Regions from separate parts of the Geobacillus sp. DSP4a genome, predicted to be linked through region 2. Evidence: a T-box and tRNA genes for the amino acid it is inferred to sense, from the RefSeq annotation. Region 2 holds a T-box; the other holds one or more tRNA genes.

Region 1 (3,865 bases), on a different contig from region 2:
TCCTCTTTCTCGGTCCACCGGGGATTGGGAAGACACATCTGGCAATTTCGATTGGAATGGAGGCGATCGCAAGAGGATATAAAACGTATTTTATTACCGCTCACGATTTGGTCAATCAGTTAAGAAGAGCCGACCAGGAAGGAAAGTTGGAGAAAAAGCTTCGTGTCTTTGTGAAGCCAACCGTTCTCATTATTGATGAAATGGGGTATCTAAAACTGGACCCGAACAGCGCTCATTACTTATTTCAAGTGATCGCCCGGCGGTACGAGCATGCCCCGATTATCCTCACCTCCAACAAAAGCTTTGGGGAATGGGGAGAAATCGTGGGAGACTCGGTTTTGGCGACAGCGATGTTAGATCGATTACTGCATCATTCCATCATTTTCAACCTAAAGGGGGAAAGCTATCGATTACGGGAAAAGAGGCTCCAAGAAGAAAAACAGAAGGATCAATGAAAGGTCCTTCTGGGGAATTTTAAACCGGCGATTTTGGGGAAAAAATAATCGGCCTTGACACCGTGGAACGGGAGAAAACCTTTATTTCAATTTATATATATAGATTCATGATTAACTTCTCAAACTTGCTTACTCCATCGCCTTACGAATATGCTCTGGAATCATCACTACTTCTGTTGTGATCACAGGTTCGTTATATTCCTCATCAATACACTCATACCAGAACGCCAAATGTTTTTTATCAATTTCGTGTTCGGACTCTTCTACGGAAATCCCGCCTTCTCCCTGAACAGAGAACCAGTAAAGAAACTCTCCTTCCTCATTTCGCTCGCGGAAGATCGCTTCGACATGCATTTTTTCATCTTTGAGCGTCAACAGCACCTCGTTCATATGTGTGTTTAATAATTCCATCCATTCATCCACCCGCTTCGATTTTCCTTCCTTTACGCGAAATTTGCTTAATTCTACTTTCATCTCATGCTTCCACCTTTCTATTTATTGATGAGCTTCAAAATATAGAAAGAAAGCAGTATATCTTGTATGCCATGCCGAAAACGGTGGAGATAAGCGTCGCATAATAGTCATCAATGTGACCGTGCGCCACATGCCAGACAACTAACAGAAAAATGATATAGCATACTACATCGAGCAGCATCCCTTGCTTAGACGTTCGTTTTTCACCTTATCTTTCTACTCTATTTCGCTTCCTATCTATATAATTCCTTCTATAATTTTACACTTAACTATATAAATGCACCTTGAAAAGTTAACCTTTGCATCACGCTGCACACCCCAAGCGTCGAAGCACCTCTTCCGGTTGTTGATCTATATATTCCATAAACCGGGCAATGGCTTGGTCAATATCCATTTGATCTTTGTGAAACACATTGGCAATGGCCGCATCCTTGAGCCATTTCCACAAGCGTTCGATGGGATTCAGCTGTGGGGAATAAGGAGCTAAAAAGATCAAGTGAAACGATTCCCCTTCTTGGCGCAAGAAATCTCTCACCATTTTGGCATGGTGGATGCGGGCATTGTCGAGCACGAGCACGATCAGCTGGTCTGGATAACGGCTCTTCAAGATCTTTAAAAAATCCAAAAACGTCGTCGCATTCGCAGCGACTGCTCGATGAAGAACGGTGTCCCCATTGAGCACATTCACCGCCCCAAATACAGAAACGTGGGCATGATGGCCGCACGTAGGCACTTTCCATTTCACCTCACCGAACACGATTGTACGCACACGATTTTCTTTTCTCGAATCGTATTCGGTAAATAAAAAACAAGGGATTCCACTTACGTGAAACCCCTTGTCCCTAAAGCCTTTCTCCCTATTTTCGATGCCGATGGTGGGAGTCGAACCCACACGGGGGGCTACCCCACACGATTTTGAGTCGTGCGCGTCTGCCAATTCCGCCACATCGGCGCGACATGCATTATTTTATCACATTACTTCATGTCTGTCAACACTTTTTATATTCATTAGATGGAGGCGGCACCCGGATTCGAACCGGGGGTAAAGGTTTTGCAGACCTCTGCCTTACCACTTGGCTATGCCGCCTTGATCGAGAGCGGAAGACGGGACTCGAACCCGCGACCCCCACCTTGGCAAGGTGGTGTTCTACCACTGAACTACTTCCGCATCATTGGCTGGGGTAGCTGGATTCGAACCAACGCATCACGGAGTCAAAGTCCGTTGCCTTACCGCTTGGCTATACCCCAACGCTGTAAAAGTGAAGGGCGACTAGTGGGAATCGAACCCACGCATGCCAGAGCCACAATCTGGTGCGTTAACCACTTCGCCATAGTCGCCATAATGATAATCAAAAGGCAGGGGCAGTAGGAATCGAACCCACACCGGAGGTTTTGGAGACCTCTGTTCTACCATTAAACTATGCCCCTTCAATCATGGTGGAGGGGGACGGATTCGAACCGCCGAACCCAAAGGGAGCGGATTTACAGTCCGCCGCGTTTAGCCACTTCGCTACCCCTCCAAGGAATGGTGCCGACTGCAGGACTTGAACCCGCAACCTACTGATTACGATTCAGTTGCTCTACCAATTGAGCTAAGTCGGCATAAAACAAATACAAGAAGGTGGCTCATTGTTGTGCTCTGTGCCTCTTCCTCTACAAGCTGATTCGAGGAAGCAGGATGCGTCGAGGCAACTCGAAGCCGACTCGACGAAGCAAGTGCTCGTCTCTACCAATTGAGCTAAGTCGGCATAACTATGATATAAATCGCGGCTCATTGTTCATTTGTTGTGTCCCTTCCTCTACCAGCCAACTCGAAGAAGCTGGATGCGTCGGGACAACTTGCAGCCGATTCGATGAAGCGGATGCTCGTCTCTACCAATTGAGCTAAGTTGGCATACATATGATGCACATTATGTTATATGGTGGCTCGGGACGGAATCGAACCGCCGACACAAGGATTTTCAGTCCTTTGCTCTACCGACTGAGCTACCGAGCCATATTAAGTTTTACGTTACTTTGCTTGTACTGCACTGTGTCTCTTCTTCTGCAAGGTGATTCGAGGAAGCCAGATGCGTTGAGGCAACTCCGACTGAGCTGCTGAGCTGTCTCTTTTCATAATTTTGAAACAATGGCGGTCCCGACGGGACTCGAACCCGCGATCTCCTGCGTGACAGGCAGGCATGTTAACCACTACACTACGGGACCAATTTGGTTGCGGGGGCAGGATTTGAACCTGCGACCTTCGGGTTATGAGCCCGACGAGCTACCGGACTGCTCCACCCCGCGACGATAGGAAAGTAAATTAATTTGCACAATGTTCTTAGCGTTATTGTCCGTTGCCTCTTCCTCTACAAGCTGATTCAAAGATGCCAGATGCGTCGAGGCAACTCGAAGTGAATTCGATGAAGCAAAGGCTCGTCGCTCCACTCCACAACGATTAAAAATGGTGGAGGATGACGGGATCGAACCGCCGACCCCTTGCTTGTAAGGCAAGTGCTCTCCCAGCTGAGCTAATCCTCCACGAAGAAGTGACCCGTACGGGATTCGAACCCGTGTTACCGCCGTGAAAGGGCGGTGTCTTAACCACTTGACCAACGGGCCATGTTGATGAATCATGGCGGAGAGCAAGGGATTCGAACCCTTGAGGCGCTATTCACGCCTACACGATTTCCAATCGTGCTCCTTCGACCACTCGGACAGCTCTCCACGATGGCTCCGCAGGCAGGATTCGAACCTGCGACCAATCGGTTAACAGCCGATTGCTCTACCACTGAGCTACTGCGGAATGACATCACTTTAGACATTTATTATTATAATGATTCGCGTTGAGCTGTCAAGGACTTTTTTTCATTCCTTCAAAACTAGATAACCGTTTCGGGAAGAAGCCGGGGCGAACCGCTCGCCTCCGCTTTTCTTGGTTAAGCCCTCGATCGATT
Region 2 (10,679 bases):
CGCATGACAAAGAAAAATATTACGACGACGATGAAATGTGGGAAAAAGCGCAACGAATGCTGCGCGAAGCGATGGACGAGCTCGGTCTCGACTACTATGAGGCTGAAGGGGAAGCGGCGTTTTACGGGCCGAAGCTCGATGTGCAAGTGCGCACGGCGCTCGGCAAAGACGAAACGCTCTCAACGGTGCAGCTCGACTTCCTCTTGCCGGAACGTTTTGACCTTACGTACATCGGCGAAGACGGGAAGCCGCACCGCCCGGTTGTCATCCACCGCGGCGTCGTCTCAACGATGGAGCGGTTTGTCGCGTTCTTGATCGAAGAATACAAAGGCGCGTTCCCGACATGGCTCGCCCCGGTTCAAGTCAAGGTGATCCCGGTGTCGCCGGAGGCGCACCTCGATTACGCCTATGACGTGCAGCGGACGCTGAAAGAACGCGGCTTCCGCGTTGAAGTCGACGAGCGCGACGAAAAAATCGGCTACAAAATCCGCGAAGCGCAAATGCAAAAAATCCCGTACATGCTCGTTGTCGGCGACAAAGAGGCGGCCGAGCGAGCGGTCAACGTCCGACGCTACGGCGAAAAAGAGAGCCGGACGATGGGGCTTGATGAATTTGCCGCCTTGTTAGCGGAAGACGTGCGGGAAAAACGGGCGAAATAAGGAACGACCTATGGCGGTCTGACGCGTTTCGGACCGCTTTTTTTTCGCGCGCAGGCGGAGGCTGGAGCGCATTGTTGCGGTCAACTGAAAATTTTCTCTTGCTAACGAAGTGAGAATCCATTATAATAAAGGACGTTGTGTTTATCAAGAGCCGCTCCTTGACATGTCATCGCCAAGGTGGTATAGTGTATAAAGTGGAATGATTGCTTGTTTGTAACGAAAGCAGAAGCGCCCGCTTCTCACCTGACCGACGCTAAGAAGGCTGTTGGCAGGTTGTTACGGTTCGCCAACTTTTTGTCCGAACGTCGTGCGCGGGTGCTTTGTGCATCCGCGCTTTTTCGTTGAGAGCGGGCTCTGCCGGCAAACAAGCCAGTTGGAAAAAACCTTGGAGGTGGCTCATTATTAGCAAAGATTTCATTATCAACGAGCAAATTCGTGCCCGGGAAGTGCGCTTGATCGATCAAAACGGCGACCAACTTGGCATCAAGTCGAAGCAGGAAGCGCTCGAAATTGCGGCGAGACGCAACTTGGACCTCGTGCTTGTGGCGCCGAACGCCAAACCGCCTGTTTGCCGCATCATGGATTACGGGAAATTCCGCTTCGAGCAGCAGAAGAAAGAAAAAGAAGCGCGCAAAAAGCAAAAGGTCATCAATGTGAAAGAAGTGCGCCTCAGCCCAACGATCGAGGAGCATGACTTCAACACGAAACTGCGCAACGCGCGCAAGTTTTTGGAAAAAGGCGATAAAGTGAAAGCGACGATCCGCTTCAAAGGACGGGCGATCACCCATAAAGAAATCGGACAGCGCGTCCTTGACCGCTTCTCGGAAGCGTGCGCCGACATCGCGGTCGTCGAAACGGCGCCGAAAATGGACGGGCGCAACATGTTTCTCGTGCTCGCACCGAAAAACGACAACAAGTAAGGAGGAAACTGTGATGCCAAAAATGAAAACTCACCGCGGCTCGGCGAAACGGTTCAAAAAGACGGCGAGCGGCAAATTGAAACGCGGCCATGCGTATACGAGCCACTTGTTTGCCAATAAAACGAAAAAACAAAAACGCCAGTTGCGCAAAGCGACGCTCGTTTCGCCTGGCGATTTCAAACGCATTCGCCAAATGCTCGACAACTTGAAATAACGACCGACTATAGGAGGGAACGATTATGCCACGCGTAAAAGGTGGACCAGTGACGCGCAGACGTCGCAAAAAAGTGTTAAAACTCGCAAAAGGCTATTTCGGCGCGAAACACGCGTTATATAGAGTTGCGAACCAGCAAGTGATGAAATCGCTCATGTATGCGTATCGCGACCGCCGTCAACGGAAGCGTGATTTCCGCAAACTGTGGATCGCCCGCATCAATGCGGCGGCCCGCCAAAACGGCCTGTCGTACAGCCGTTTGATGCACGGCTTGAAATTGGCCGGCGTCGAAGTCAACCGGAAAATGCTCGCCGACTTGGCGGTCAACGACCAAGCGGCGTTTGCCCAACTCGCCGATTTGGCGAAAGCGAACTTGAATAAGTAACCATGACGGCCATCCTGACAAAGGGTGGCCGTTTTTCTTCGGCAACGAAATGGGGGGCTTGAAAGCCGATCAGCGCTGCTGTTTTTCTGTCAAGGAAAGGGATGGATATGGTACAATACGGAATAGCGATCAATCTTCTTGCCTTTTTTATGATGGGGCTCGACAAACAAAAAGCGAAACGCCGCCGCTTTCGCATCGCCGAGCGGACGCTTTGGCTGCTGGCGTTTGCGGGCGGGGCCATCGGTGCGGCAGCTGGAATGTACACGTTTCGCCATAAAACGCGCCATCGGGCTTTTGGCTATGGCTTGCCGCTGTTGGCAGCGGTGGAGCTGTTTCTCTATTGGCGATGGATGAGGTAGAAAGGGGAGGAGAGAATGAATTGGCCTTTGCTTTACGATATGCAGCGCATGTTGGATGAGCGGATTGAAACAGAGCACGGCCTTATGCATGAGGACTTGTTCAATCGGAAAATGCTTGCGTTTCTCGTCGAACTTGGGGAGCTGGCCAATGAGACGCGCTGTTTTAAATTTTGGAGCGTGAAACCGTCGGCGCCGGCGGAACGGGTGCTGGAGGAATATGTCGACGGTTTGCATTTTTTGCTGTCGCTCGGGCTGGATTGCGGGCTGTTTTATGAAAGCCGGGAGCTTCCGGCTGTCGAGCGGCCGCTTGTTGAGCAGTTTTTGGCCGTCTTTCGCGCCGCCGAGCGGTTCGGGGAGACGAGAGCGCGAGGGGAATATGATGCGCTGTTTGCGGAGTATTGGCGGCTTGGCGTGGCGCTCGGTTTTTCTTCCGACGACATCGAGGCGGCGTATCGGCGGAAAAATGAAGTGAACCACAAGCGGCAAAACGAGCGCTACTGATCTTTTTTCGGGTGGCGAATGATTCATTTTGCCAATCGTCAGCCTTTTCAAGTATAATAAAAAAGTGGACAAAACCGGAAAGGGGTGCCAAGATGGTGAAGCTCGATGAAACGTTGACAATGCTGAAAGCGTTGACCGATGCGAAAGGCGTCCCCGGCAATGAGCGGGAAGCGCGCGATGTGATGAAGACATACATAGCTCCGTATGCGGATGAAGTGACAACGGATGGCCTCGGCAGCTTGATCGCCAAAAAAGAAGGGAAATCAGGCGGGCCGAAAGTGATGATCGCCGGCCATTTGGATGAAGTCGGCTTTATGGTGACGCAAATCGACGACAAAGGATTCATCCGCTTCCAAACGCTTGGCGGATGGTGGAGCCAAGTAATGCTCGCCCAGCGCGTGACGATCGTGACGAAAAAAGGCGACATCACCGGCGTCATCGGCTCAAAGCCGCCGCACATTTTGCCGCCGGAGGCGCGCAAAAAACCGGTCGACATCAAAGACATGTTCATCGACATCGGCGCGACAAGCCGCGAGGAAGCGATGGAGTGGGGCGTCCGCCCGGGCGATATGATCGTGCCGTATTTTGAATTTACGGTATTGAACAATGAAAAAATGCTGCTCGCGAAAGCATGGGACAACCGGATCGGCTGTGCGGTCGCCATCGATGTGCTCAAGCAGTTAAAAGGCGTCGACCACCCGAACACCGTATACGGCGTCGGCACGGTGCAAGAGGAAGTCGGCTTGCGCGGTGCGCGCACAGCGGCCCAGTTCATTCAGCCGGATATCGCGTTTGCTGTTGATGTCGGCATTGCCGGCGATACACCGGGCGTGTCGGAAAAAGAAGCGATGGGCAAACTCGGCGCCGGCCCGCACATCGTCCTGTACGACGCGACGATGGTGTCGCACCGCGGCTTGCGCGAATTCGTCATCGAAGTGGCGGAAGAGATGAACATTCCGTACCATTTTGATGCCATGCCGGGCGGCGGTACGGATGCGGGAGCAATTCACTTAACCGGTATCGGCGTTCCGTCGCTCACGATCGCCATTCCGACGCGCTACATCCACTCGCACGCCGCCATTTTGCATCGCGACGATTATGAAAACACGGTCAAGCTGCTTGTCGAAGTAATCAAACGGCTTGACGCCGACAAAGTGAAACAACTGACGTTTGACGAATAAAAACACCGGCCGATTCGGCCGGTGTTCGTCATTGTTTAACCGCCTGCTCGAGCGTGGTGAGCATCATGTCTTTTTGCTGTTCATTGGCGTGCGTCCAAATGGCTTCAAAGAGGACGCCGAGGCCGGGCAAATATTTTTCCTCGCCACGCTGGATCGCGTCCTCGATTGTATTCTCGAGCTGTTCTTTCGAGTTGTTGGCGACGTTGTGCATAATGGCTTTCCGCAAGTTCAAATCCATTTGTCTCACCTCATTGGCCGTATTGTACACCGTTATCGTTTGCCAATGGCGGCGGATTTATACATGGAGCGGCTCTCGTATATGGTATAATAGAGGAAAAACTAGACCGAAATGAGTGATGGCGACGATGGACGAGAAACCGCTCTATGGATTGGAACGAACGGTATTTCGCCAACTGCTCCATCTATTTTCCCGTTATGCTGATGTCATTGAAAAAGTCATTTTGTTCGGCTCAAGAGCACGAGGCGATTACAAGGAAGGATCGGATATCGATTTGGCGATCCAATTTCGAAAACCGGGAGGCCCGCTGTACCTCCTGCAATCGGACTTGGATGAACTTCCGATCATTTATCCGATCGATGTTGTTGATTACAATCAAATTCACAACGAACAGCTAAAAATGAATATTGACCAAGAAGGAAAGACGATTTTTCAAACGAACGAGCACGGGAAGGTGATGGTCACCATGAGCCGGCTGATGGATCGATTTTACGATTTCGAACGGGCGCTCTCCAAACTCCGGCAAAGTGCCGCAAGAGACGCTCAAACGGATGACCTTGTTGTTGATGCGACCATTCAACGCTTTGAATTCACGTACGAACTAGCATGGAAATGGATGAAACTTTATTTGGAGCATCAGGGATACGCTGAAGTGACGAGTCCGAGGAAAACGATTCGCGAGGCGTTTCGGGAAGGGTTGATTCAAGACGGAGAGACATGGCTTCGCATGCTGGAAGACCGCAACCGGACGTCCCATACGTATGACGAAGAAACGGCGATGGACATTTACGAACGCATCCGTACACACTATATCCCGCTGTTTGACCGCTTGCTTGACGAAATGAAACAACGGCTTGACTCAGCGACATGAGCGGCCGGCGTGCGGAACGGAACGAGCCTGGCTTTGTGAAGGAACTTGGCTTTGGTCGTGAAAGATGACAACGGCGCACATTTTGTTATAATCAAATGAAGAAACTTGACGCATGAGGTGACGACACAATGGAAAAAGCGACATTCGCCGGCGGCTGCTTTTGGTGCATGGTGACGCCGTTTGAGGAGCTTGACGGCATTTACGGCATCGTCTCCGGCTATACGGGCGGGCATGTCGAAAACCCAACATACGAGCAAGTGAAAACCGGCACGACCGGCCATTACGAAGCGGTGCAAATCACGTTTGACCCGGACGTCTTTCCGTATGAGCGGCTGTTGGAGCTGTATTGGTGTCAAATCGACCCGACCGATGACGGCGGCCAGTTTCACGACCGCGGGCCGCAATACCGGACGGCGATTTTTTACCATAACGAAAAACAGCGCCAGCTCGCCGAGCAGTCAAAGCGGGCGCTCGAGGAAAGCGGGCGCTTCTCGAAGCCGATTGTAACGAAAATTTTGCCGGCGACGACGTTTTACCCGGCGGAAGAGTATCATCAAAACTACCATAAGAAAAATCCGGAGCATTACAAGCAAGACCGCGCCGCGTCCGGGCGCGACGAGTTTATCGCCAAACATTGGGGGACGAAACGGTGAAGCGGATCGAATCGCCGAAAAATGCGCGCGTCAAACAATGGAAAAAGCTGCTGACCAAAAAAGGGCGCGATGAGACCGGATTGTTTTTGCTTGAAGGGTTTCATCTTGTCGAAGAGGCTGTAAAAAGCCGAGCGCCGCTTGTTGAGCTGATGGTGGACGAGCGGACAGCCATCCCGCCCGGCTGGGACGTCAGCGTCCCGGTTGTGATCGTGACCGAAGCGGTGATGAAGGCGATCAGCAGCACGGAGACGCCGCAAGGCATCGCCGCGGTGTGCCGACAGCTGCCGGCCGAGCTTGAAGGCGTGAAGACCGCCTTGCTCATTGACGCCGTGCAAGACCCGGGCAATCTCGGGACGATGATTCGCACCGCCGATGCCGCCGGGATCGATGCTGTCATCCTTGGCGAAGGGTGCGCCGATGTGTACAATCCGAAAGTCGTGCGGGCGACGCAAGGGTCGCTGTTTCATCTTCCGGTTGTCAAAGGCGATTTGGCGCAATGGATCGCGCGTTTCAAGGAGCAGGGCATTCCGGTGTACGGAACGGCCTTGGAGAATGCCGTCGATTACCGCACCGTTCCGCCTTCGTCTTCCTTCGCCTTGCTCGTCGGCAATGAAGGAAGCGGCGTCCGGCGCGAATGGCTCGAGATGACGACGGAAACCATCTACATCCCGATTTACGGCCAAGCCGAGTCGCTGAATGTCGCCGTCGCGGCCGGAATTTTGCTTTATTCCTTGCAGGCGGTGCGGTAAAATAGAATCGAAAATCAATAGGACAAGGGAGCGGAGACAGATGGATGGCGAACTGCGGGCGTTATTGAACGCTGTGCTCGAGCGTCTTGATGTTCAAGGGGCCTACATCGAACAAATGCGCATGGATATCGTCAAGCTGCAAGGAAGCGTGAAACAACTCGAAGACAAAGTCGATCGCCTTCAAAGTGATGTGGACGCCATGAAAAAAGACATGGACGCCATGAAAAAAGACATGGATGCCATGAAAAAGGACATGGATGCCATGAAAAAGGACATGTTGGGGGTCAAAAAAGATGTCGCCGCGCTCAAGGAAGGGCAAGTGCGGCAGGAAAAAATTATGGAGCGCCTTGCCATCCGCTCGATTGAACAGGAAGCGGAAATCGATGAGCTGCGCAAAGAAATTTCGGCCTGACCTTGCCTTTGCCTACTCATTTGCGTATAATGAATAGCGACAATTTTCCATACGGACAACAACGATGACGGAGAAAAGTAGCTTGCTGCTCGCCATCCAGGGAGAAAACGCCGGAGACTGGGAGCGTTTTTATGGCCGACGCAAGTGAAGTTCACCTCCCGAGTTGGCACCGGGACCATCCCAAAAGGGGATGTAAAGGTGTTCCGGCTTTCGGCCGTTATCGCAATGAAGCGAACAGCACATTTGTGCTGTTAACAAGGGTGGTACCGCGAGCAACAACTCGTCCCTTACCGGGGGGGCGGGTTTTTTATTTTGGATAGAGGAGGGACTCAAGTGAAAGAACGGCTGTACGAGCTGAAGCAAGAAGCGCTTCGCCGAATCGATGAGGCGAAAGACGTCAAAGCACTGAATGACGTGCGCGTCGCCTATTTAGGCAAAAAAGGGCCGATCACCGAAGTGCTGCGCGGCATGGGGGCATTGCCGCCGGAAGAGCGCCCGAAAATCGGCGCGCTTGCCAATGAAGTAAGAGAGGCAATCCAACAGGCGCTGGAAGCGAAACAAGCGAAACTGGAACAGGAGGAAGTGGAGCGGAAGCTGGCTGCCGAGGCGATTGATGTGACGCTGCCGGGCCGGCCTGTGAGTCTTGGCAACCCGCATCCGCTGACGCGTGTCATTGAAGAAATTGAAGACTTGTTTATCGGCATGGGCTATACGGTCGCCGAAGGGCCGGAAGTGGAGACCGACTATTACAACTTTGAGGCGCTCAACTTGCCGAAAGGCCATCCGGCCCGCGATATGCAAGATTCGTTTTACATCACGGAAGAGATTTTGCTTCGCACCCATACGTCGCCGATGCAGGCGCGGACGATGGAAAAGCACCGCGGGCGCGGCCCAGTGAAAATCATTTGCCCGGGCAAAGTGTATCGCCGCGACACCGATGATGCGACGCATTCGCACCAGTTTACGCAAATTGAAGGATTGGTTGTTGACCGGAACATCCGGATGAGCGATTTGAAAGGGACGCTGCGCGAATTTGCCCGCAAGCTGTTCGGGGAAGGGCGCGACATCCGCTTCCGGCCGAGCTTTTTCCCGTTCACGGAACCATCGGTCGAAGTTGATGTGTCCTGCTTCCGCTGCGAAGGGCGGGGCTGCGGCGTCTGCAAAGGCACCGGTTGGATCGAAATTTTAGGAGCCGGCATGGTGCATCCGAACGTGCTTGAGATGGCCGGTTTTGATTCGAAAACGTACACCGGCTTTGCGTTCGGCATGGGGCCGGAGCGGATCGCGATGCTGAAGTATGGCATTGATGACATCCGCCATTTCTATCAAAACGATCTACGTTTCTTGCGGCAATTTTTGCGTGTGTAACAGAAAAAGGAGGAGTTGGGAATGCTCGTTTCTTACCGTTGGCTAGGGGAATACGTCGATTTGACGGGCATCACCGCCAAAGAGCTCGCGGAGCGGATTACGAAAAGCGGCATTGAAGTCGAGCGGGTCGAAGCGCTTGACCGGGGAATGAAAGGAGTCGTCATCGGTCATGTGCTCGAGTGCGAGCCGCACCCGAACGCGGATAAACTGCGGAAATGCCTTGTCGACTTGGGAGAGGACGAACCCGTGCAAATCATTTGCGGCGCCCCGAACGTCGCCAAAGGGCAAAAAGTCGCCGTCGCCAAAGTCGGGGCGGTGCTGCCGGGCAATTTCAAAATCAAACGGGCGAAGCTGCGCGGGGAAGAATCGAACGGTATGATTTGTTCGCTCCAAGAGCTTGGCGTCGAAACGAAAGTCGTGCCGAAAGAATACGCGGACGGCATTTTCGTCTTTCCAAGCGACGCGCCGATCGGCGCCGATGCCATCGAGTGGCTCGGCTTGCATGACGAAGTGCTTGAACTGTCCTTGACGCCCAACCGCGCCGATTGTTTAAGCATGATCGGCGTCGCCTATGAAGTCGCCGCCATTCTCGGCCGCGATGTAAAACTGCCGGAAGCGGCGGTCAAGGAAAACAGCGAACATGTCCATGAATACATTTCCGTGCGCGTTGAGGCGCCGGAAGACAATCCGCTGTACGCCGGGCGGATTGTGAAAAACGTCCGGATCGGCCCGTCGCCTCTTTGGATGCAAGCGCGTTTGATGGCGGCCGGCATTCGCCCGCACAACAACGTCGTCGACATTACGAACTACATTTTGCTTGAGTACGGCCAGCCGCTTCATGCGTTTGACTACGACCGCCTCGGTTCGAAGGAGATTGTCGTCCGCCGTGCAAAAGCGGGCGAAACGATCATCACCCTTGATGATGTCGAGCGGAAGCTGACGGAAGAACATCTCGTCATCACCAACGGCCGCGAGCCGGTCGCCTTAGCCGGCGTGATGGGCGGGGCGAATTCGGAAGTGCGCGACGACACGACGACCGTGTTCATTGAAGCGGCGTACTTTACAAGCCCGGTCATCCGCCAAGCGGTGAAAGACCACGGGCTGCGCAGCGAGGCGAGCACCCGATTTGAAAAAGGGATCGATCCAGCGCGGACGAAAGAAGCGCTCGAGCGCGCCGCGGCGTTGATGTCGGAATACGCCGGCGGCGAGGTCGTCGGCGGCATCGTCGAAGCGAGCGTGTGGCGCCAAGACTCAGTGGTGGTGACGGTCACGCTCGAACGCATCAACGGCGTCCTCGGCACGGCAATGTCGAAAGAGGAAGTGGCCGCGATTCTTTCGAACTTGCAATTTCCGTTTACGGAAGACAACGGAACGTTCACGATCCACGTCCCGTCGCGTCGGCGCGACATTGCAATTGAAGAAGATATCATTGAAGAAGTCGCCCGTTTGTACGGCTACGACCGCCTGCCGGCGACGCTGCCGGTGGCCGAGGCGAAACCGGGCGGACTCACGCCGTACCAGGCGAAGCGCCGCCGCGTCCGCCGCTATTTGGAAGGAGCCGGCTTGTTCCAAGCGATCACGTATTCGTTGACGAGCCCGGACAAAGCGACGCGCTTTGCGCTTGAGACGGCCGAACCGATCCGCTTGGCGCTGCCGATGAGCGAAGAGCGGAGCGTTCTTCGACAAAGCTTGATTCCGCATCTGCTCGAAGCGGCGAGCTACAACCGCGCCCGCCAAGTCGAGAACGTCGCCTTGTACGAAATCGGCTCTGTCTACTTGTCCAAAGGAGAACACGTCCAACCGGCGGAAAACGAGCGGCTTGCCGGCGTTCTCACCGGCTTATGGCACGCCCATTTGTGGCAAGGCGAGAAAAAAGCGGCTGATTTTTACGTCGCCAAAGGCGTTCTTGACGGGTTGTTCGACTTGCTTGGGCTGTCCAAGCGCATCGCGTACCGCCCGGCGAAACGCGCCGATTTGCATCCCGGACGGACGGCGGACATTGTGCTTGACGGCCGGGTCATCGGCTTTGTCGGCCAGCTCCATCCGGCCGTGCAAAAAGAGTACGATTTAAAAGAAACGTACGTCTTCGAGCTCGCCTTGGCCGAGCTGTTGAACGCCGAAAGTGAAGCGATCCGCTACGAGCCGATTCCGCGATTCCCGTCCGTCGTG

Evidence for each region. The T-box of region 2 lies ahead of pheS (phenylalanine--tRNA ligase subunit alpha). A T-box ahead of a tRNA ligase gene usually reads a tRNA of that ligase, here a tRNA-Phe.
Region 1: it encodes a tRNA-Phe, which carries the amino acid that the T-box ahead of pheS (phenylalanine--tRNA ligase subunit alpha) is inferred to sense. The anticodon was not compared.

Annotation. Positions count from the first base shown of each region.
Region 1 is NZ_SDLD01000087.1:264-4,128, forward strand. Features, by position in the region: gene istB (IS21-like element helper ATPase IstB) at 1-455, shown strand, start outside; gene ETC02_RS16160 (DUF6176 family protein) at 585-929, opposite strand; gene ETC02_RS16165 (IS630 family transposase) at 1,234-1,698, opposite strand; tRNA gene ETC02_RS16170 (tRNA-Leu) at 1,797-1,881, opposite strand; tRNA gene ETC02_RS16175 (tRNA-Cys) at 1,943-2,016, opposite strand; tRNA gene ETC02_RS16180 (tRNA-Gly) at 2,026-2,097, opposite strand; tRNA gene ETC02_RS16185 (tRNA-Gln) at 2,103-2,177, opposite strand; tRNA gene ETC02_RS16190 (tRNA-His) at 2,195-2,267, opposite strand; tRNA gene ETC02_RS16195 (tRNA-Trp) at 2,287-2,357, opposite strand; tRNA gene ETC02_RS16200 (tRNA-Tyr) at 2,365-2,449, opposite strand; tRNA gene ETC02_RS16205 (tRNA-Thr) at 2,456-2,531, opposite strand; tRNA gene ETC02_RS16210 (tRNA-Phe) at 2,850-2,925, opposite strand; tRNA gene ETC02_RS16215 (tRNA-Asp) at 3,059-3,134, opposite strand; tRNA gene ETC02_RS16220 (tRNA-Met) at 3,139-3,215, opposite strand; tRNA gene ETC02_RS16225 (tRNA-Val) at 3,374-3,449, opposite strand; tRNA gene ETC02_RS16230 (tRNA-Glu) at 3,459-3,530, opposite strand; tRNA gene ETC02_RS16235 (tRNA-Ser) at 3,545-3,635, opposite strand; tRNA gene ETC02_RS16240 (tRNA-Asn) at 3,640-3,714, opposite strand; partial or broken rRNA gene ETC02_RS16245 (23S ribosomal RNA) at 3,844-3,865, opposite strand, start outside.
Region 2 is NZ_SDLD01000025.1:403-11,081, reverse strand. Features, by position in the region: gene thrS (threonine--tRNA ligase) at 1-659, shown strand, start outside; ribosomal protein L20 leader region at 874-1,005, shown strand; gene infC (translation initiation factor IF-3) at 1,001-1,579, shown strand; gene rpmI (50S ribosomal protein L35) at 1,593-1,793, shown strand; gene rplT (50S ribosomal protein L20) at 1,819-2,178, shown strand; gene ETC02_RS10095 (DUF1294 domain-containing protein) at 2,286-2,537, shown strand; gene ETC02_RS10090 (dUTP diphosphatase) at 2,553-3,038, shown strand; gene ETC02_RS10085 (M42 family metallopeptidase) at 3,131-4,219, shown strand; gene sspI (small acid-soluble spore protein SspI) at 4,248-4,457, opposite strand; gene ETC02_RS10075 (HI0074 family nucleotidyltransferase substrate-binding subunit) at 4,585-5,328, shown strand; gene msrA (peptide-methionine (S)-S-oxide reductase MsrA) at 5,457-5,981, shown strand; gene ETC02_RS10065 (TrmH family RNA methyltransferase) at 5,978-6,730, shown strand; gene ETC02_RS10060 (hypothetical protein) at 6,771-7,142, shown strand; T-box leader at 7,198-7,433, shown strand; gene pheS (phenylalanine--tRNA ligase subunit alpha) at 7,476-8,510, shown strand; gene pheT (phenylalanine--tRNA ligase subunit beta) at 8,532-10,679, shown strand, end outside.